Regions from separate parts of the Actinomadura sp. 7K534 genome, predicted to be linked through region 1. Evidence: riboswitches for the same ligand, from Rfam matches in the RefSeq annotation. Region 1 holds a riboswitch; each other region holds the start of a gene.
What was found. Region 1 has a riboswitch for cobalamin ahead of E1266_RS29065 (ribonucleoside-diphosphate reductase subunit alpha). Riboswitches for the same ligand answer to the same signal wherever they lie in the genome.
Positions count from the first base shown of each region.

Region 2: it holds a riboswitch for cobalamin, as region 1 does, so the genes downstream of both, E1266_RS25220 (ABC transporter substrate-binding protein) here and E1266_RS29065 (ribonucleoside-diphosphate reductase subunit alpha) in region 1, are expected to answer to the same signal.
Region 3: it holds a riboswitch for cobalamin, as region 1 does, so the genes downstream of both, metE (5-methyltetrahydropteroyltriglutamate--homocysteine S-methyltransferase) here and E1266_RS29065 (ribonucleoside-diphosphate reductase subunit alpha) in region 1, are expected to answer to the same signal.

Region 1 covers NZ_SMKB01000207.1:3,181-8,206, reverse strand. The annotation lists gene E1266_RS29095 (helix-turn-helix transcriptional regulator) at 1-414, shown strand, start outside; gene E1266_RS29090 (DUF397 domain-containing protein) at 411-614, shown strand; gene E1266_RS29085 (antibiotic biosynthesis monooxygenase) at 684-1,454, opposite strand; gene E1266_RS29080 (copper resistance CopC family protein) at 1,527-2,081, opposite strand; gene E1266_RS29075 (YcnI family protein) at 2,078-2,788, opposite strand; gene E1266_RS29070 (hypothetical protein) at 2,863-3,483, opposite strand; cobalamin riboswitch at 3,591-3,808, shown strand; gene E1266_RS29065 (ribonucleoside-diphosphate reductase subunit alpha) at 3,911-5,026, shown strand, end outside.
Region 2 covers NZ_SMKB01000152.1:15-5,040, reverse strand. The annotation lists gene E1266_RS25235 (adenosylcobinamide amidohydrolase) at 1-514, opposite strand, end outside; gene E1266_RS25230 (ABC transporter ATP-binding protein) at 511-1,275, opposite strand; gene E1266_RS25225 (iron ABC transporter permease) at 1,278-2,294, opposite strand; gene E1266_RS25220 (ABC transporter substrate-binding protein) at 2,413-3,330, opposite strand; cobalamin riboswitch at 3,401-3,523, opposite strand; gene E1266_RS25215 (LLM class F420-dependent oxidoreductase) at 3,654-4,565, opposite strand.
Region 3 covers NZ_SMKB01000125.1:6,126-11,151, forward strand. The annotation lists gene E1266_RS22830 (hypothetical protein) at 206-886, shown strand; gene metE (5-methyltetrahydropteroyltriglutamate--homocysteine S-methyltransferase) at 989-3,253, opposite strand; cobalamin riboswitch at 3,367-3,586, opposite strand; gene E1266_RS22840 (histidine phosphatase family protein) at 3,607-4,302, opposite strand; gene E1266_RS22845 (SDR family oxidoreductase) at 4,371-5,026, shown strand, end outside.

The sequences.
Region 1 (5,026 bases):
GTCTCGGAGTTGGTTGCGAAACGCATGGAGCGCCAGGCGATCCTTCATAGGGAAAATGGTCCCCTTGTTTGGTTGGCCATCGACGAAGTGATCTTGCATCGTGTGATCGGAAGCCCCGAGGTCATGCATGGGCAGCTCGAAGCGCTACTCGGGGCTTCCGAGCGGGGTGGAGCAGTGATCGAGGTCATGCCTTTTCGCGCGGGCTATCACGTGGGCCTCACCGGCGACTTCACCATCCTCGGCTTTCCGGATGGAGCCAACGTCGCCTACACGGAGTCGTCCGGTATTGGAACCTTGATCCAGAGACCCGACAGGATCGCGGACTTCGTCGTACGCTGGGACTCGCTTAGAGGCTACGCACTCTCTATCGAGGAGTCGCGAGCCGCGATAAGGGCAGCGATGGAGAGACTATGAAGGACACGCCGAGCCTCCACTGGCGTAAGAGCAGCTACAGCGGCCATGAAGGTGGCAACTGTGTTGAGGTCGCGCGCCTTGCGTCGCTGGTCGGGGTGCGGGACTCCAAGGACCCGGACGGGCCGAAGCTGATGTTCTCCCCAGCGGCCTGGGATGGCTTCACCGCCGACATCAAGTCCGGCGCGGGCGGCCGGTACTGACGATTCTTCTTGCCTGCGAGCCCCCGGCCACAGGAATGCCGGGGGCTCGCGTAAAGCGCTGGGGCGTGGTCAGGGGTTGGCGGGGATGTAGGGCGGGGCGACGCCCCAGTCCCAGTGGGGCATCGGGGCCTCCAGGGGCGGCTTCGAGTCCGGCTGGGAGTTGGCGAGGGCGATGCGCGTCCCCCACTCGATGTACGACGTGAACGCGGCGCGGAACTCCGGGTCGGCGGGGAGGCCGGTCTCGTCCGCGGCGTCCATCAGCAGGGAGACCCAGCGGCGTCGCTGCGGTTCGGTGATGGCCTTGCCGAGGTGCTGCCGGACCATGTGGTGGTATCCGCCGCGCTCGCCGCTGTACCGCTCGGGGCCGCGGAATACCTCGCCCAGCCAGATCGCGACCCACTTCGGGTGGTCGGGTGCCATGTGCTCGAACAGCGGTCTGAGCAGGTCGTCCTTGAGGACGTTCGTGTAGAAGACCTCGGTGAGCCGTTCGAGCGCCTCGGCGCCGCCCGCCCACTCGTACATCGTCGGGACGGATGAGCCGGTGCCGCGCACGGACGTCCGCTCGTAGTGCCGCATTTCCTCGATGGCCTGGACGTACGGCTTGATCTCGGCGAAGAACGCGGGGAAGTGCTCACCGCCCCGGAAGCCCTTCATGTGGTCGTCGGCGGACGTCCAGCCGATGCGCAGGACGTAGACGCCGGGCTCCTCGACGCAGCGGGACAGTTCGTAGTCCACGCACTGGGGCGCGGCGGCGAGCGCGGCCGACGCCCGCGAGTAGGCGGCCTCGAACTCCTCGGCCGTCCGCGGGTCGATGCGGTAGCGGATGTACTCGACGATCATTCGGCCCCCAAGGGTGCAACCGGTCGGGTAATCACTGTAATTCTGTAATCACCCGACCGGTGGCCGAATCGATCAGTTCCCGGACGCCGTGGAGCGGCGGAGCCAGGCGACCGCTGCGGCGGCCGCGCCGATGACGAGGGCGATCAGGCCGATCCACAGCCAGCCCGAGGAGCCGCCCGAGTCGTCGGTGGACGCGGCGTTCGTCGCGGTCGGCTCCGGCGCCGCGGGCTCGGCGGCCGCGGTGGACGGTGCGGCGGACTCGGCGGGCGAGCCCTCCACGGTGAACTTGTAGGTCCCCTGGATGGGGTGGCCGTCCGACGACACGACGCGCCACGCGACCGTGTACTCACCGTTCGGCAGCGTGCCGAGCGCCGCCGTGACCTTGTTGTCGACCGCTTGGGGGTCTCCCGACTGGTACTGCTTCTCGGACGCGTCCGTGACGACGACGCGCGGCAGCCGCACCGGGCCCGAGAACGTCAGTTCGATCTCCGGCGGCGCCTCGACGGTCGCGTCCTTCTTCGGGTTCGACCCGGTCAGGGTGTCGTGCGCCGATGCCGGGGCCGCGAACAGCACCGCCAGTGCGACGGTCAGCGCCATCGCCGCGGCCACCCTCACCATGCGGATCATGCCTTGCTCCTCGTCCGTGCCATGCCGGCTCCGCCGACTCCGATACCGATCACCCCGATGGCGATGCCGATGCCGCCGAGCAGGCGGGCCGTCCCGTCGCCGGCGGACGCCGCCGCGGGCTCGGCGGGCTTCGCCTCGGCGGTCAGCCCCGCGGTCTCCGTGCCGCCCTCCGGGAGCAGCCTGAGAACCGGCGCGGGGTGCTCGGGCTCCTCCGCGCCCTCCGCCGGCGGCTCCTCCGCCCACTTGACGACCTCGCCGTTCGAGTACGTCTGGTCCGCCTTGAACACCATCAGGTCGGTGTCGGTGGGCAGCCGGCCCATGGAGACGTCGAACTCCTGGAACTCGCCGGGCGCGATCTCGCCGCCCGACCAGGTGATCTTGCTGACGGCCTCGGTCAGCTCGCCGCCGTGCGCCTTGACGGGCTCGGGCAGCTCGGCCTTCTCGACCTTCACCTTCCAGCCGGGGACGGGCCGGACCGACACCGACGACAGCGGGTGCTCGGCCGGGAGGTGCACCACGACCTTCGTGGTGGACGCGTTGTCCCGCTCGTTCGGCACGCGGAACGCGACCTTGGCGTACGAGCCCTGCTCGGCGGTCTTCGGGTTGGCGGTGACGTGCGCGGACGCGGCCGTGGCCAGCCCCGTGACCGATATGGCGGCGAGGGAGGCCACCGCGCCCGCGCGGCGGGCATGCGGAATGAAGGACATGACGGAACTCCGTTCGAGTCGTACGGGGGAGACACGGGAGCGCCGTGCTGCGGCGTCCCGGTGACGTACGGCGCTCAGCTGTGGGCGAGCGCCCTCGAACGGATCGGTGGACCCCGCCGGACGACCTGGTGCCGCAGCACCCGGCCGGTGGCGGTGACGGCGGCGGCCGCCGGTGTCAGCGGAGTACGCCGCGGCGGCGCCGCCGGTTCAATGGTGAGGAGGGCGATGAGCAGCCGGATCGGGCGGTCCGCCGCGGCGGCGACGCGCCGGGCCAGCGACCACGCGGCCCGCTCGCCGCGCCGCAGCCACCACGCCGCGACCATGGCGGCCGCGGTGTGCGCGAGCGTCATCGCCGGGCCGTCCGCGCCGTGCGCGACCGGGACCATGACGTCCGGCCCGTGTGTCATCGCGCCGTGCGCCGCCGGGTGGTGGACGGGGCCGGACGCCGCCGTGAACAGGGTGTGCAGCGCGAACTGCCCGCCGAGGAGCCCGCCCAGGATCGTCGCCAGCGAGCGCTCGTGGCCCGCCAGCACCAGGGTCACGCCGAGGACGAGGAAGAAGCCCGCTGCGGCCGACCAGGCCGGGACCGTCCCCGCGGCCAGCACGTGCCCGGTGACGGCCAGGGTGACGCACACGGTGGCGAACACCACCGCGCGAGCGGGCCGGAACACCGGGTTCGGGGCAGGCGGGGACATGGCGCCACCATCCTCCCACCCGGGTCGGCGGCCGCGCAGCCGACCCCGTCATATCTTTCAGACACGCCCAACATCTTGGGGTTGCGCAAAGATCGCCAACTAGATGTAGGGTTCAATCCCGTGCTGGTTCGCCCCCGCCGTCCGCGGCGGGGGCGACGTGAGAGGGAACCCGGTGCGAATCCGGGACTGCCCCGCAGCGGTGAGCGGGAACGACCGCCGTCATCGAGCACTGGGCCGCACGGCCCGGGAAGCGACGGCCAGTAGGACGCCTCGGAAGAGGCGGCGCCCGCGAGTCCGAAGACCTGCCCGCACGTCGTTCGTCCAGGCCTCGCGGGTGGGCTCGGGACGGAGCGCGGTGCGCCCCGGCGGGCGGCTCGCGTCCCGTTCGCATGCCTCCGTGAGGCGGTCTGCGAGGGGAGAAGAGCACGTGACACAGGATCTGGCCGCGCCGCCCACGGCGTTCGCGGAGATCGCCGCCGAGGTCGAGGCCGCCTGCGAGGCGATACCCGGTGCCGACGCGGAACGGGTGCTGGCCGCCGTCCGGCCCGGCGACGGCGCGGACGCGGCAGCGCTGCGGGACCTCGCGATCGGCGAGGCGGGCGCCCTGGTCCCCGCCGAACCCGGGTACTCCAGGGTCGCCGCGCGGCTCCTCGGCGCCCGCATCCGGGCGGAGGCCGCGGCCGCGGGCGTCCGGACGTTCGGCGAGTCGGTCGCCGCCGCGCACCGCGAGGGCCTGCTGGCGGACGCGCCCGCCGCGTTCGTCGCCGCCCACGCGCCCGCGCTCGACGCGCTCATCGACGAGACGGCCGACGACCGCTTCGAGTACTTCGGCCTCCGCACCCTGTACGACCGGTACCTGCTGAGGCATCCGCGGACGCGGCTCGTCCTTGAGCGCCCCCAGCACTTCCTGCTGCGCGTAGCGTGCGGTCTCGCCGACACGTACGACGAGGCGGCCGAGCTGTACGGGCTGCTCAGCACGCTGTCGTACCTGCCCAGCTCGCCGACGCTGTTCAACTCGGCCGCGCGCCGCCCCCAGCTGTCGTCCTGCTTCCTCCTCGACTCGCCGCGCGACGAGCTGGAGTCGATCTACGAGCGGTACGCGCAGGTGGCGCGGCTGAGCAAGTACGCGGGCGGCATCGGGATCTCGTGGACGAAGGTGCGGTCGCGGGGCTCGCTGATCCGCGGCACCAACGGGCACTCCAACGGGATCGTCCCGTGGCTGCGCACGCTCGACGCGTCCGTCGCCGCCGTCAACCAGGGCGGGCGCCGCAAGGGGGCCGCGTGCGTGTACCTGGAGCCGTGGCACGCCGACGTCGAGGAGTTCCTCGAACTGCGCGACAACACCGGCGAGGACGCGCGCCGCACCCACAACCTCAACCTCGCGAACTGGATCCCGGACGAGTTCATGCGCCGCGTCGAGCAGGACGCGGCGTGGTCGCTGTTCGACCCGAAGGAGGTCCCCGAGCTGGCGGACCTGTGGGGCGACGCGTTCGACCGCGCGTACCGCGAGGCGGAGAAGGAGGGCCGGTACGTCCGGCAGCTC
Region 2 (5,026 bases), on a different contig from region 1:
CGGCCTCCAGTAGCGCCTGCGTCTTGGCCTCGGTGGCGGTCATGACCGCGTTCACCAATGCGGCGTCGCTGAGCGGCACGGGCACGGCGACGACGATGTTGACGGTTCCCGGGGACCACGCAGGGGGCGACGTTCCGTCCAGGTGGATCGGCGCCAGCTCCGGGTCCAGCCGGTCGGCGGGAGCCGCAGCCCAGGTCGGGACCCGGAGCCCGACCGTCGCATAGGCGTGCACGCCCCCGTCGTCCCGCCGCATCGTCCGGGACACCGAGGCCGCGGTGAGCATCCCGACGCCCGGCCCCTCCAACCCGTACGACGCCGCGAGCTCCTCCAGGTGAGCGACCGGATCCATCCGCGAATACCCGCCCGCGACCTGCGCGTTCAGCACCCACCGGGCGGGGCCGACGCCGCCGCCCAGCATCGCCGACGAGATCATCCGGTACCCGTCGCCCGCCCGCCACACCGTCGCGGCGAGCCGCGTCCCGTCCTCCGCCCGCCACACCGTCTCGAGGTTCACGGGCGCTCCAGCGACAGGACCGGCCGACCGCCGGCGCCGGGGGTGACCCGCACCCGGGCGTCGAAGTGCTCCTCGACGGCGGAGCGGGTCAGGACCTGCGCGGGCTCGCCCGCCACCGCCACCCGCCCGCCCGAGATGAGGACCAGCCGGTCGGCGTACTGCCCCGCCAGCGTCAGATCGTGGATGGTCGTCACCACCGTGAGCTCGTCGGACAGCCGCAGCCGGTCGATCAGCTCCATCACCTGCTGCTGGTGGCCGATGTCGAGGGCCGCGGTCGGCTCGTCCAGCAGCAGCACCGGCGTCTGCTGGGCCAGCGCCCGCGCCAGCACCACCCGCTGCCGCTCACCGCCCGAGAGGTGGCCCAGCCGGCGGGCCGCGAAGGCGGTGAGGTCGAGGCGGTCGAGGACCTCCGCGGTGACGGCCCGGTCCCGCGCGCCCTCCCGTCCCAGGTGCGGGATGTAGGGGGACCGGCCGAGCAGCGTGTAGTCGAACACCGTCATCCCCACCGGGAGGTTCGGGCTCTGCGGCGTGTAGGCGATCATGCGGGCGCGCTGCCGCGGCTTCAGCTTCCCCAGGTCCACTCCCGCGACGGTCACCTCGCCCTCGGACGGCACCAGGCCGAGGACGGCGCGCAGCAGCGTCGACTTGCCCGCGCCGTTCGGGCCGATGACTGCCGTCCACGACCCGGCGGGGACGTCCAGCGACACCCCATTCAGGACCGGCCGCCCGCCCAGGGCCACGTCCAGGCCCCGCACCAGCACCGTCAAAACTCCACCTCCCTGCGGCTCGCGCGCAGCACCGCGACGAAGAACGGCCCGCCGACGAACGCCGTCACCACGCCGAGCGGAAGCTCCGCGGGCTCGATCACCGTCCGCGCCACGAGGTCCGCCATACCGAGGAAAGCGGCACCGCCCAGCAGCGACAAGGGCAGCACGATCCGGTACGAACCGCCCGCCAGCCGGCGCACGATGTGCGGCACCACGATCCCCACGAACCCGATCAGCCCGCTGACCGCGACCGCGCACGCCGTCGCCAGCGACGCCGCCACCAGCACCGTCAGCCGCACCCGCGCCGCCGACAGGCCGAGCGACGCCGCCTCGTCGTCGCCGACGCTCAGCACGTCCAGCAACCGGCCGTGCGCGAGCAGCACCACCGTCGACACCAGCGAGTACGGGGCGATCAGCGCGAGCTGCCGCCAGTCCGCCGACCCGACGCCGCCGAGCAGCCACGAGAAGATCCGCTGCAGCTCCTCCGCCTTGAACTGCTGCAGGAACGTCTGCACCGAGGCCAGGAAGGAAGACACCGCGACCCCCGCCAGCACCAGCGTCGCCGCCCCGCTCGCGCGCCCCGCCGTGTTGCCCAGCACGTACGCCAGGAACACGCCGGAGATGGCGCCCACGAACGCGGCGAGCGGCACGGCGTACCCGGGATCGCCCGGCATCAGCACGATCACCATCGTCGCGCCGACACCGGCGCCCGCCGCCGCGCCCAGCAGGTACGGATCGGCGAGCGGATTGCGGAAAACGCCCTGGTACCCGGCGCCCGCCATCGCGAGCATCCCGCCGACCAGCGCCGCCATCAGCGCCCTCGGCACGCGCAACTGGAACAGGACGTTCTCGTCGATGACACCGAGGCCGCTGTCGACGTGCACGAACGGCAGCCGGTCGGCCAGCGCCTTCAGCACCCCGCCGACCGGCAGCCCGGCCGCCCCGACCAGCACTCCCGCCAGCAGGGTCGCCGCCAGCAGCGCCGCCGCGACCACGAGCGAGACTGGCCGCAGCCTGGCCTGCCCGGCCGGGAGGACGGGACGCCTCGGGACGTCCGCGGGGACGTCCGGAGACGTCCCCGCGGACGCGCGGCGAAGCTTGGGACTCACGGCCGGACGTCCAGTGCGGTGATCACTGGACCTTCTGCACCGCGGCGCCGATCGCCTTGACGAACTCGGGCAGGCGGGGACCCCATCGGGAGGCGATGGCGTCGTCGAGCTCGACCACGCCGCCGTTCTTCACCGCGCCCAGATCCGACCAGCCGGGGCGCTTGGCGATGGTCCCGGCGTTCTGGCCGCAGCACTTGGTGTCGGCGAGGAAGATCAGGTCGGGGTCCTGCTTGAGGAGGAACTCGCGCGACAGCTGCGGGTACCCGCTGCTCGCCTCGTCCGCCTCGTCGGCGATGTTGCGGAGTCCGAACAGCCCGTAGACCTGGCCGACGAACGTCTTGGACGTCACCGAGTGCAGCTGGTTGTCGAGCTCGTGGTAGTACGTGAGGCCCTTGGCCTTGGACGATGCGTCGACCGTCTCCTTGATGCTCGCCTGCATGTCCGTGACGAGCTTCTCCGCCTCGTCGGAGTGCCCGGTGGCGAGCCCGAGGTCGCGGATCTCGTCGTAGGCCTCGTCCAGGTTGTTGGCCGCCGGCTCCAGCAGGACGGGGATCTTCACCTTCTCCAGCGCCTTGACGATGCCGTTCAGGTCGTCGGACACGACGACGAGGTCCGGCCTGTACTCGATGACCGCCTCGGCGTTCGGCTTGAAGCCCGACAGCTTCGTCTTGGGCGCGTTCGGGGGATGGTCGGAGTAGTCGTCCACCGCCACCACCTGCGGCCCGGCGCCGATCGCGAACAGCGTCTCGGTGTGCGCGGGGGACAGCGACACGATGCGCTCGGGCTTGGCCGGGACGGTCACCGCCCCGTTGGCGGCCTGCACCGTGACGGTCTTGGCGCCGGACGTCGCGTCACCGGAGGTATCGGTGCCGCCACCGCATCCGGTGGCGAGCGCGGCGACGAGCGCCATCACCGCGCCGAGGGAACGGACGGGTCTCACAGGAGCCTCCTGGCTACAGGGAAGCCGCGGCCCGCACATGACGGATCGCCCTTCCACGAGGTCGAAAATCGTCGGCGCGCTAGGAGGCGACCTGGCTCGGCCCACTCAGCGTGGGCTCCACAGTTGCGGGACAGCGCCGGATTTCCACCGGACTTCGCTCCTGGCGCGCAGCATCGCAACGCTATCAGGCAGCAAGTCCCCCTAAACTCCGACATCCCCTCGCCTTGACCGTCCGGTGCTGGGGACGGCGGGATGGGGCACGAAGTGCGACTGCGGCGGTTGTGGGGTTCACCCGCCGGTGTTCGGCGGATGGCGCGATGAGGTCAGCCGGCCATGTAGGACGTGAGGAACTTCCTGGTCCGGCCGCGGTTCTCGCCGGGGATGTACTCGGCGGCGACGAAATCGGTGACGCCCGCTGCCGCCAGTTCCTCCAGCTTGGCCGCGACCTCGTCCTCGTCCCCGACGATGGCCAGGTCGGCGGGGCCGTCCACGCCTTCGCGGTCCATCATCGCCCGGTAGGACGGCAGCATCCCGTACATCTCGAAGGTCTGGCCCGCCTGCTCCCGTGCCTGGTCGACGTCGTCCGTGACGCACACCGGCAGGACGCACACCACCCGTGGGTCCGGTCGTCCCGCCGCCTTGGCGGCCGCGGTGATGGTCGGCGCGATGTGCTCGCGGACGGTGACGGGACCGGTCATCCACAGCACGGTGCCGTCCGTCCTTTCCGCCGCCAGCTTGAGCATCTTGGGGCCGAGTGCTGCGAGCAGCACTGGTACCCGTCCTTCGTTGGGAACGGAGAGGCCGATGTTGCCCTGCAGGGTTTCGCCCTTGAACGAGGCGGCGTCGCCCTCAAGCAGCGGCAACAGGACCGACAAGTACTCGTCCATGTGGCGCACAGGCCGGGCGAAGTCGTACCCGTACATGTCCTCGATGACGATCTTGTGGGACAGCCCGATGCCGAGGGTGAACCGCCCCTGCACCGCGAGCGCCGTCGTCCTCGCCTGCTGCGCCATCACCGCCGGGTGCCGCGGGTACGTCGGCACCACCGCAGTGCCGAGCTCGATGCCCGGCACGCCGCTCCCGGCGACGGCCAGCGCCATCTGCGCGTCCAGGCCGAAGATCTGCGAGATCCACGCCGAGGTGAACCCGTCGTCCGCGGCGCGCCGCACATCATCCGCCAGCCTGCCGAGCGCATCGGCCTCGCCGCGTTCGACCAACAGAGCACCAATACGCACAGCGACCTCCCTCGGATCCACCATGATCCTTACACACCGCCCGCGCCCGCCACAGCCCCGCCCGATCGATTGAGCTACGCGCGTCCACTCGGGGCGGGAGCCCGCCAATTACTGCCCGGACCACGTTTTCGGGGCGGCGCGGCTAATCGCGGGCGGCCTGCTCCCTCGCCTCCCCGAAGACGTCAGATAGCGCCGTGTCACCACGAAGCAGGCGCATAGGTCGCGCTGCTCCGAACGAGACGTTCCAGAAGGGGCCGCGCCGCGACTCCCACGGACCGGCATACGCATACGGCTCGTCAACGTGAGCGTCGCCCAGGCCCGCCAGTTGACCGGGGTCGCGGCCGGTTCGGTGACGGTGCAGCAGCAGGCGCTCAAGGATTTCGCGCAGGCGGTGGCGAACTTCTTCGCGGGTATGCATCGCCGCCCGACCTGGCGTAAGGCCGGGCGGCATGAGGGGTTCC
Region 3 (5,026 bases), on a different contig from region 1:
GGATCTGTGAATCACACATAGCGACTCGCGAACCATGAGGATTCATGTCGCGATTGTCGGAAATGCGAATAGGCGGCGGCAGGACTCCGTGAACACTGAGGGTGGCGTCATGACGGAGACCGCGACGGTTCGCGGAATTCCCTGGAGACTCGAGACCGGCGGCTGCGCGGCACTACCCCTGCCAGGGGACGAGACCATCGCGGCCGTGGCGCGCGCACACGTCACGGGTCTGCTCCCAGCACTCGGGCTGTCGGTCGACGACGTCGATGACGTCTCCCTGATGGTCAGCGAACTCGCCACCAACGTCCTGGACCACGCCATCCCCGTGAGCGGGCCTTCCAACGCCGAACTCTGGGTCTACCAGAGGGGCGACGGGCGCGGCCACGACGAGCTGGTCGTCAAGGCGTTCGACACGCTCAGGGAATGGCGCGGGCACCCGGGCGGCACCTGCCGGATGCGCGAGCGCGGCCGCGGCCTGGAGATCATCGACATCCTCGCCGAGGGCCGGTGGGGGCACCACCCGTCCCGGTCCCGGCTCGGCTCCCCGGCCCTGCGCGGCAAGGCCACCTGGTTCGCCCTGCCGATCCCGCGCACCCGCATGGCGCGCACCCGCCGCCATGTCCGCACGCCGCGGGGCGAGGCGCAGGCCGTGCAGGTCCTGCGTTCGCTGCTCGTCCAGCGCGGCATCGACCGCTTCTCGACCAGGCACGAGCCGGGTGTCTCCGTCCTGTCCTGCGACGACCTGTGGGTGCGGTGCGAGGACGGGACGTTCCACTGGCGCGCCCGCACCGGGGAGGCCGGCGAACTCCCGGTCGCCGACATCACCGAGGTAGGCGAGCAGATCGTCCGGCTCCGCGAGGCGATGGACGACGTCCACGTGGCCTGACCGTACGGGGGGGACGGTCAGGCCACGTGGCCCCTTTCGGGGCGACCCGGCCCTGAACCACTCGGCCGGCCGGTCACGGCAGCCGGTTGCTCAGCCGGTTGCTCAGCCGGTCACGTCCTCCCGGACGCGCCGCGCCGCCGCCACCAGGTTCCGCAGCGACGCCTCCGTCTCCGGGTAGCCGCGGGTCTTCAGCCCGCAGTCGGGGTTGACCCACAGCCGCGCCGGCTCGACGGCCCGCAGCGCGCGCCGCAGGTTCTCCTCCATCTCGCCCGCGGTGGGCACGCGGGGCGAGTGGATGTCCCACACGCCGGGCCCGATGCCGTTCGCGTACCCGGCGGCGCGCAGGTCGCCGACCAGCTCCATGTGCGAGCGGGCCGCCTCCACGCTGGTGACGTCGGCGTCCAGCGCGCCGATCGCGCCGATGATCTCGCCGAACTCCGAGTAGCACATGTGCGTGTGGATCTGGGTGGTGTCGGCGACGCCCGACGTGGCCAGCCGGAACGCGCCGACCGCCCAGTCCAGGTACGCGGGCCGGTCGGCGGCGCGCAGCGGCAGCAGCTCGCGCAGCGCGGGCTCGTCGACCTGGATAATCCGGATCCCGGCCGCCTCCAGGTCGGCGATCTCGTCCCGCAGCGCCAGCGCGACCTGCCGGGCCGTCTCGGCGAGCGGCTGGTCGTCGCGGACGAACGACCACGCGAGCATCGTCACCGGGCCGGTCAGCATCCCCTTGACCGGCCTGCTCGTCAGCGACTGCGCGTACGTGGCCCACCGCACGGTCATCGGCCGGGGCCGCGCGACGTCGCTGTGCAGGATCGGCGGGCGGACGCAGCGCGTCCCGTACGACTGCACCCACCCGTGCTCGGTCGCGGCGTACCCGTCGAGCTGCTCGGCGAAGTACTGCACCATGTCGTTGCGCTCCGGCTCGCCGTGCACGAGGACGTCGAGGCCGAGGTCCTCCTGCAGCGCGATGACGCGGGCGATCTCGTCCTTCATCGCCCGCTCGTACTCCGCCGCGGTGATGCGCCCGGCGCGGCGGTCGGCGCGGACCCGGCGGATCTCGGGGGTCTGCGGGAACGAGCCGATGGTGGTCGTGGCGAGTTCGGGCAGGCCGAGCGCGTCCCGCTGGGCGGCGAACCGGGTGCCGCGGTCGCCGCGCCGCGCGTCGCCGATCGAGTCCAGCCGCTCGCGGACGCCCCGGTCGATCCCCGCGGCCGCCGGGGTCTCCGCAGTGCGCTGCGGTGTCTCCGCCGCGGCCGGGACGTCCTCGCTGAGGGCCCGTCCGACCGCGATGACCTCGGCGACCTTCTGCCGGGCGAACGCGAGCCGTCCCCGGACGTCCGGGTCCAGCGCGGTCTCGGCCTCCAGGTCGATCGGGACGTGCAGCAGCGAGCAGGACGTGCTGACCACCAGCTGATCGACGAGCCCGAGCAGCGAGGCGCACGTCGCCCTGGCCCGCCGCTGATCGGCGCGCCACACGTTGCGGCCGTCCACCACGCCCGCGACGAGCGTCTTGCGCGGGAGGCCGCCGACGGAGGCGAGGACGTCGAGGTTGCCGGGACCGGCGACGAAGTCCAGCCCGACCGCCTCGACGCGGCTGCGGGCCAGCCGCTGCAACGCGGCGGCGCCGATCGTCCCGAAGTACGTCGCGACCATCAGGCGGGGCCTGCTGGTCAGCCGCCCGAGCCGCGTGTAGGCGCGGGCGAGGGCGTCGATCTCCTCCTCGGTGCGGTCGGCGACGAGGGCTGGCTCGTCCAGCTGCACCCACGCCGCCCCCGACCCCGCCAGGCGCTCCAGGACCTCGGCGTACACGTCGACGAGCCCGTCGAGGAGGTCGAGCGGCCGGAAGCCCTCCGGCGCGTCCGGGGCGGGCTTCGCCAGCAGCAGGTACGTGAGCGGCCCGACGAGCACCGGACGCGTCTCGATGCCGAGCGCCTTGGCCTCCCGGTATTCGGCCAGCGGCTTCGCGGCGGCGCCCTCGGCCAACCGGAACCGGGTGTCCGGCCCCAGCTCGGGGACGATGTAGTGGTAGTTCGTGTCGAACCACTTGGTCATTTCGAGCGGCGGGACGTCCTGCACGCCCCGCGCCATGGCGAAGTAGCGGTCGAGCCCGGTCAGCTGCCGGTACCGGTCGGGGACCGCGTCGACCAGCACGCTCGTGTCGAGGACCTGGTCGTAGAAGGAGAACGTGTTCGACGGGATCGCGTCCAGGCCCGCGTCGCGCAGCTCGTTCCAGCCCGCCGCGCGCAGGTCGGCGCCGGTCTTGGCGAGCGCGTCGGCGCCGGCGCGTCCCGCCCAGTAGTCCTCGGTGGCGAACTTCAACTCCCGGCGCGCCCCGATCCGGGGGTATCCGAGAATCGTGGTCTTCATGGCTGTGCTCATGGCGGCTTCCCTCGCTGTGCCACAGGGGCGGCCCGCAAGAAGGGAGTGCGCACGATGCCGTGCCGCAGACCTTCCCGCGAGGCCGCCGACCGCCGTGTACCGGCCGGTACACGGGCGGAGGCAGGTCTTCGGACTCGCGGGCACCGCCTCTCCCGAGGCGTCCTACTGGCCGTCGCTTCCCAGGCCGCGCGGGCCCAGTGCGTGATGACGGCGGTCGTTCCCGCTCACCGCTGCGGGGCAGTCCCGGATTCGCACCGGGTTCCCTCTTACGACACCCGCGTCCTCGCTGGACCCGGGTGAACCATCCGCACGAAGAAGTCTAACCCCGGCATCCCGACCCGCTAGTCGAAGCGCGCGTGGGACGCGGTCGCGGGCGTGCTGAACGTCTCGGCGAGGTGCATCGTCGCCCCGGCGGCGACCCGCCACCCGTAGGGCCCGCTGGGACGCCAGAGCTCGACGATCGAGCAGTTCGGAACGTCGTAAAGCCCCTGGAAGTCGCGGAAGGCCCGCATCGCGGCGGCGTCGGGCTCGGTGACCCCGCTCAGCAGCGACCACACCACCGCCTTCGTGAAGACGCCGTGCGTGAACACCGCCACCGGCCCGTCCGCCGGACGTTCGGCCAGGCGGTCGAGGAAGGCGCGGGCGCGCGTGATCAGCGCCTGGAACGACTCCCCGTCGTGGCCGTGGACGTAGGCCGGGTCGAGCCGCCGCCAGTAGTCGTCGGCGAAGGGCCGCCGCTGCTCACCGGTGGTCTGCGGGCCGTGCAGCCGTCCCAGGAAGGTGAACTCCTGGACGGGCCACTCCTCGTGCGGCACCTCGGGGAACCGCTCCATGGTCGGCTCCGCGGTCTGCCGGGCGCGCAGGAACGGGGAGCTGACGATGAGCGCGGGCGGTTCGGTGAACGTCTCGGCCATCCGCGCGGCCTGCCGCCGCCCCCGCTCGGTCAGCGGCGACGCCCCCGGCCCGTTGGTCGGCAGCCCCGCGTTCGACTCGCTCTGCCCATGCCTGATCAGCCACACCCGCCGCACCGTGATCACGCCGACAGACTGACACAGGGCCGCGGCGGCGCGGAAGATCGGGGGAACCGCACGAGAGAGGGGCGATAGTGAGCGAGTCCTACGTGGTGACCGGTGGCGGACGCGGCGTCGGCCGGGCCATCGTCGAACGCCTGCTGGCCGACGGCGGCAAGGTCGTCGTCATCGAACTGGACCCGGCCGCGGTCGAGTGGACGCGCGGCAACGCCGACGTGACTCCGGTCGTGGGCAGCGCCGCGGACCAGAGCGTCGCGGAGCGGGCCGCCGACCTGGCGCAGGAGGCGGGGACGCTCGCGGGCTGGGTCAACAACGCCGCCGTCTTCCGCGACGTGGCGGACCCGTCCGGGACCGAACTCCTCGACCTGATCGCGCTGAACCTCGATCCCGCGGTGATCGGCTGCGTGACGGCCGTGCGCCGCTTCCGGGACGCGGGGACGGGCGGCGCGATCGTGAACGTGTCGTCCCACCAGGCGCAGCGGCCGGTGCGCGGCTCCCTGCCGTACGCGACGGCGAAGGCGGCCACCGAGGCCCTCACCCGCGCCCTGGCCGTCGACCACGGCCCGCACGGCATCCGGACCAACGCCGTGGCGCTCGGCTCGATCACGACGGAACGCTACGAGACCTTCCTCGGCCGCCAGACCCCGGCCGAGGCCGCGCGCATCGAGGACGAGATGCGCCTGCTCCACCCGGTCGGCCGGGTCGGACGACCGGACGAGGTGGCCGCCGC